Regions from separate parts of the Priestia sp. ST2 genome, predicted to be linked through region 1. Evidence: riboswitches for the same ligand, from Rfam matches in the RefSeq annotation. Region 1 holds a riboswitch; the other holds the start of a gene.
What was found. A riboswitch is a leader RNA that binds a small molecule or an ion and turns the genes downstream of it on or off. The one in region 1 is predicted to bind preQ1.
Positions count from the first base shown of each region.

Region 2: linked by a shared signal. The riboswitch ahead of AC0KUU_RS26885 (QueT transporter family protein) and the one ahead of queC (7-cyano-7-deazaguanine synthase QueC) in region 1 are both predicted to bind preQ1.

Region 1 covers NZ_JBVVNT010000003.1:276,639-280,057, forward strand. The annotation lists gene queF (preQ(1) synthase) at 1-125, opposite strand, end outside; gene queE (7-carboxy-7-deazaguanine synthase QueE) at 224-955, opposite strand; gene queD (6-carboxytetrahydropterin synthase QueD) at 948-1,388, opposite strand; gene queC (7-cyano-7-deazaguanine synthase QueC) at 1,388-2,053, opposite strand; PreQ1 riboswitch class I at 2,284-2,327, opposite strand; gene AC0KUU_RS13925 (GerAB/ArcD/ProY family transporter) at 2,398-3,419, opposite strand, start outside.
Region 2 covers NZ_JBVVNT010000009.1:111,050-114,468, forward strand. The annotation lists gene AC0KUU_RS26870 (DHA2 family efflux MFS transporter permease subunit) at 1-146, shown strand, start outside; gene AC0KUU_RS26875 (hypothetical protein) at 203-550, opposite strand; gene AC0KUU_RS26880 (hypothetical protein) at 615-1,064, opposite strand; gene AC0KUU_RS26885 (QueT transporter family protein) at 1,499-1,987, opposite strand; PreQ1 riboswitch class I at 1,997-2,041, opposite strand; gene AC0KUU_RS26890 (Lrp/AsnC family transcriptional regulator) at 2,238-2,648, shown strand; gene AC0KUU_RS26895 (YitT family protein) at 3,031-3,419, shown strand, end outside.

The sequences.
Region 1 (3,419 bases):
TCACGATTTGGGTGTTTGTTATCAAATGCTTCTAGAATCTCTGGTGCATATTCAAACAAATAGTTTGTTCCTTGATTTCCAAGGAGTGATACACCTTCTAATTCTTCATCTTTTCGACCGCTCATTTGCATTTCCTCTCTTTCTACGATTGTCATTCTAACAGCGTTTTTTTATTTTGTATATATCTGTTTTTATTTTTCTTTGTAAATTTTTTGCTATGCGCTTACACGCCTCGTTTATTTCCCCAAACAAGGGCGTGAACCTGCGGCAGAACTCTTACATCGTTCATGTTTTTTGCTGCCACTGCCTTATCGATTAACCACTCATACTTTTTAAGCAATTCTTGTGTTAACGACGCATTATCGATTGTCGTTAAGTCCTCGTTTCCTACTTGAACAAAAAATGGAACCTCAGGATAACGTTCATGAACAGACGCTGCATACTCAAAGTCCTCATCATTAAATACAACGACTTTTATGCTTATGTGCGCCAGGCGTTTTTCCTTTATTAATGTCTCTATAATATCGTCTAATACGGGGAAATTTGTTTTCATTAATGAACTTGGAGGCTTAGGAGAAATCGTTAAATCATCGATCTTTAGGAACCAATCCTGATAACGGCTCCCCTGTGTTTCAAGAGCTGCTTTTACCCCTTGACTGTGCAAAAGCTCTACAAGTGAACCAATCGCCTTGATAAGCGCAGGGTTTCCTCCAGAAATGGTGACGTGATCAAAGCACTCTCCTCCAATTTCTTTTAGCTCCGTCCAAATTTGTTCTGCTGTTAGCTGACGAATATCGTTTTTAGCCGATCCATCCCATGTAAAAGCTGAATCACACCAGCTGCAGGAATAATCACAGCCCGCGGTACGAACAAACATCGTCTTACGTCCTACAACCATTCCTTCCCCTTGAATCGTTGGTCCGAATATTTCAAGTACTGGAATTGTATTAGCCACGTTTTTTCACCTTCTTTGGGCGGTAAACTACGTAACTTGTCGGCGTTTCCCGCACGAATACTTGTACGCAAGAAGGCTTATTTGGTAGTGTGTCTAGATATTCTTGAACCAACTCATAAATTTTACGGGCAACAACTTCAGTTGTAGGAAAATCATTTGGATTTTCTTCGTTAAAGATAGAATGATCGTTCAATAATGTATGATCAAATTGACCAGAAACAATTTTTTTCAATAGCGCAAAGTTTACTAAAAAGCCCGCTTCGTCTAATGTATCTCCGGCAACAGTTAGATTTACGAAATACGTATGTCCATGGACTTGACGGCATTTTCCTGCTTCTGTGTGAGGAACAAAATGTGCCGCAGCAAACTGCATATCTTTGTTCAGTTCATATTCATAGTCATGAAATACTTGAGGATACATTTGTTGCAGCATTATTTCTCTCCTCCTTCTTTCGTTTGCATGTATTGATCTAACCCGCGTTTTCGCAATTGACATGCGGGACATTCGCCGCATCCATCAGCAACAATACCGTTGTAGCACGTTAATGTTTTTTCACGCACATATTCAAGCGCTCCTAGCTCATCCGCTAACGCCCACGTTTCTGCTTTATCAATCCACATAAGCGGCGTATGAATCACAAACTCGAAGTCCATTGATAAATTAAGCGTGACGTTTAACGATTTCACAAATACGTCTCGACAGTCTGGATATCCTGAAAAATCAGTTTCACAAACGCCTGTTACGATATGACGGCCTCCGCTGTTTTTAGCCAGTACGGCTGCAAATGATAAAAATAACAGATTGCGGCCGTCAACAAACGTTGTAGGCAACTCTCCTTCTTTTTGCTCGATCTCAATATCATCTCGCGTTAAGGCATTTGGTGCTAATTGATTTAAAAGTGACATATCTAGTACGGTGTGCTTCACACCTAAATCAGCTGCGATAGCCTTTGCTACCTCTATCTCTTGACTATGGCGCTGACCGTATTGAAAAGTAACCGTTTCTACTTCTTTAAAGTTTTTCAAAGCCCAAAATAGACATGTTGTACTATCTTGACCTCCGCTAAATACAACAATAGCTTTTTCATTTTTCATCATTATTGTTCGTCTCCTTTTTGATTGAAATCAAAAGAAGAAGAAACTTTATTGAACCGTTCGTTCCCTTTGTGACTAATTTTATAACACAAAAAAGAGACTGCTCTTTTCCAGCAATCTCCCTAAAAAGCAACTAAGATACACGTCCTCGCCAGCATACACGTCAAAAAGACGCGTTGATAGAAAAGCACGTGAAAGAAGACACGTTAAAACCGTGTCTTTTGTCATCAACGATGATCTTAGTTTTTTATAGAGGGAGTTTTCGAACCTCTCCCGTACGTATCCAAACGTGTACGGCGTTTCTTCTTGAATTGTCATCGTATTATACCACATGCGTATAGATAATGCTATGTTTGTTGACTTCTATCGCCTTTAGCTGCCTTATTTTTCTTTATATAAGAAAGCGCAATAAATAACAACGGAAAACAGACGCTTAATACAAATAAATAAAACGGCCAGTAATATTTTTCAAAATAATTGAAGTACGCTGTGTTAGGAATAATGTAATATGCCACGCCTGTAATAATTAGACCTAAAGGAAAGCTTAAAAAATTGCGCACCCGTAAATTACACAATTGGACGATACTTAACTGAATAGCATAGAACACAATGACAACTTTAAAAAAGATAGATAACATCCAAATAATAGCTACTAATACTTCAACATGCTGAATCGTTGCACCTAACGAAATCATTTTTCCTAATAAATAAACTGGGTAGCTGTGCATCGATGCAATATTCGCGCCAAGAGCTAATATACAAGCCGCAACTGCAATCGTAATCGTCAAGCCCGATGCGACAGTGCCGATAACAAACATTCTTTTTACCTTTTTTCCATCTTTTATATGAGGCGTAATCATCAGAATAAAAACCAATTCCATAAACGGGTTTCCTAAAAAATAAGTGGTCCCTAATACTAAATCACCCATGCTGAATTCAAAAAAAGGATAAAGACGATCAATTTTCATCTGAGGAATATTTAAAACAATTAACAATAAAAAGGGGACCACAATCCAAGGCAAAAAGATTTCCGCGGTTCTTGCTACCACTTCAATACCTAGATACCCTCCGTATATAACAGCTAAAAGAACAAGAGCATGAATCCATGTAGGCAGCGTTTCAGGGACAATTTGAGTCGTCATGAATGTACTGATATCTCGAAGCGAAAACGTAGACTGAATGAACATAAAGAAAATGTAAATAAGAGAAATACACGTTCCTGCATAAGGACCTAGCGCCTTTTTAGCTATTTGAATGAATGTTTGCTGAGGGTAACGCTGAATCAGCCATAAAAGCACCGCAACGATTAAAAGTGCAAAGCCAATAGCAAGCACACCGCAAAACCACGCATTTTGTCTATTTGTCTCTA
Region 2 (3,419 bases), on a different contig from region 1:
ACGAAACGAATAAAACGCTGTTACAAATAAAAAGTATGACAAGCGGGGTCCATACCGTCTATTATGTAGCCATCGCTTTCGCCGTCGTTTCGTTCCTGCTCGCTCTTACGTTAAAGAAAAAAGACCAGCAGCTCGAAACGCAATAAATAAGAAACTGATAAGAGCTGCTCATAATTTGAGCAGCTCTTGTTACATGCAGAATTTATATTACAAATGTAAAAGCAATCATAGATACTATTAAAACAAGGATAACAACACTTTTCTTTCTTTCCGTTTTCCATGCTTCAACAGCGCCCACGATACCGCCAATAGCTAAAATAAAAGTACCTATAACGTGGAGAGGGAGCAGAGATAATACTCTACCTAAACTCGCCATCACTCCTCCAATCAATATAAATCCTGTTGTTGCAATAGATTTTAAAGATATTAAGTCTCGTATCGCTTCTTTTTTTTCAGTTTTACTCAGTTTACAGTACTCTACTATACTAAAAACAGCGGGTGTTCCCCATAAAATAAAGAAGCTAATCAATCTATCCGTGTCTACACTCACTGTTCATTCACCGCCTTTATCAATCCCTTACGCTCAGTTCCACCATTTAACAAATAGTTATATATTATTCTTGCTTCAAGGATCCTCCAAAAGAAAATTGATGGTAATCATCAAGCTTATTCCAATACCCTATGCACTTTACGTCAGGCTCATCAGTAGCTAACGCTTCTTTATTAGTTCCTTTATAAGGAAGAAATGCCGTTAACTTCACCTTTTGTTTTGGCTTGATATTTAATTTATTTCCTTCTGCTAACACCTTAAATTTATTATCAGAATAACCGTTTTTCATTTTTAAGGGATAGGATAAAAATACATTATTTTGTTTGATGGTCAAATCGCTCTTGTTTACTAATTCCATTTCATATGAAATTCGTTGCTTCATTTTTTGTTCTTTGATTACGTTAATACTTATCTTTTCTAGTTCTCTTAAAGGAACGTTGTCTTCTTCTATTGAACACCCGACAAATAAGATGGCTAAAGCTAATAAAACAAGAATTCCTAACTTTCTATTCAAAAAACAATCCCCTCTCTAGTAACAAAGATTATTTTACAATTATAACTCAAAAAAGTTATTTAATGGAAAAATACAATTAAAAAAGCAAACCGTCATTGGTCTGCTTTTTTAATTGCTACGCATAGGTAATGTGTTGTTGTGCGAAAAACTTTTCGATAAGGAGTTTGCCAACTATATGTATATCGTAACAAAAGAAAAAAGAATGCGCTGTGAGATTTGTCACTCCTTCTTTCAAAATAATCTAACCGGATACTTCCTATTGCCTTACGCAAAAAGAGCAGACCGCAAACGCGACCTGCTCTTTTCACATGCTAGATATGGGTAATTTGTCCATGCGTGAAAAGCTCTTCAATAATAAGGGGTTTATCACTACACTTATAGAATAACAAAGAAAAAAAGACGGGGCTGTGAGATTTATCACAGCCCCATCTTTTTTATCCAACTAGCTTATTAAATTGTACACGTTTATTAATTGCAGCCATAATTGGTGCTCCAACAAGCATAACAATGAACTCACCAACAGCCGTTGTTAACCATGTAAAGAAAAATGGTAAATCAAATGCTAAGTGCAGTTCAAACGCAATAATAAACATCGTGAACGTAAATACAAGTGTATTAACAAGCATACGAGCCCACATATTTTTAATGTAGCGCATAGAAAAAATGGTAATGAGTAATGATAGCACGGATTGTCCTACCCCAAACACCAGATCATAAGCGACCATTGGTGAAAAAAACAAATTCGTCAGAAATACTCCTAGCACAATGCCGTACACGTACTTTTTATTAAACACAATTAAGTGATTGAACATTTCCGATATACGAAATTGGATATTGGTGAAGCCAAACGGCTGGATTAACATGCTGACAGCAATATACATAGCAGCTAAAAGACCGTTGACGCAAAGTGTTCTTATATTCATCTTACTATTCTCTCCTTAGTTTTTTAACGTGGGATGGTTACGAACCACGTAAACACTCAAAGAATCATACAGCAAACTTAAGCTTTCGTCAATCTAGCTGTTTACAAACTACTGCTGCTTTCTATATCTTGCATATTGACTGCTCTTTTTTCTTACTTTCCTTTAGTATAAAATAGAAGACGTATCAGTATACATAGGTGACATCAAGTAGTTAAGCCTTTTGATTTGAAATACGAAAGGATTTGTAGCGATGTTAGATAATACAGATAAGCGCATACTAGAAGAACTATCAAAAAATGGACGTATGAAGATGAAAGAATTAGGAGAAAAAGTGCATTTAACCGGACAAGCCGCTTCTGCTAGAGTATTAAAGTTAGAAGATGAAGGCATTATCAAAGGCTATACAATTAACATTGATGAACGAAAACTCGGCTATATCATCCATGCATTTTTAAATATCTATACGCAGAGCATTCATCACCACCCCTACCTTACATTTTTAGAAAGTCAGCAGGAGCACGTTATCAACAACTTTAAAATCAGCGGCGATGGCTGCTACTTATTAGAATGCAAATTTCATTCAAATGAAGAACTAAATGATTTTTTGACAGAGCTAAATCAGCATGTGAATTACAAACTTTCAATCGTCATTAACAAATAAATTTTTTTGAAAAATTAAGGTATATTAATTTATGAAAATGGTAATCCTAATAACGTATTCCCCCTATTCCAATAAATTTGAAAATCCTTTGCATCGTCGCAAAGGATTCTTTTTTTATGTAGGAAACCGCCTTCTATTTTTTGAAAAGTTGAACATCTCTCATAGCGTTGACATAGCGGTCAGAGGTTTATATAATCGGTGACATCGAAGCATAGAAAAGCCGGATCAAGACCTATACACGTATCGTAATTCTTCGTCTTAGAAGTTGATCAGTTTTATAACTAGACAATTTCTAAGACGTTTTTTATTTTATCATTTGTGAAACACTAGTAAAAACAAGATTACACATGAAAATATCCTAATAATCAAGGAGGTTTGCATATTGAAAACAATCTATAAAGACATCATCTTAATTATTGTTGGAGCACTTTTAGTTGCTGCATCCATTGATTTTTTCGTCATTCCAAATAAATTAGGTGACGGAAGTACAGTTGGTATTGCTCTTGTTTTATATTATTTATTTCATATCCCTACAAGTATCAGCACATTTCTTGTAAACCTTATATTTATTGCCTTAGCCTATAAATTTCTAACCAAAAAAACGATTCTTTATACGATTCTAGGAGCCGTCATGACGTCCGTTTTCCTCGGTCTAGTCAGCTATATTCCTTTTCACGTTCACGACATGATTTTAGGAATTGTATTCGGGGCTTTACTAATGGGAACAGGACTTGCTCTCATTTTTATCGCAGATGGATCTACCGGTGGAAC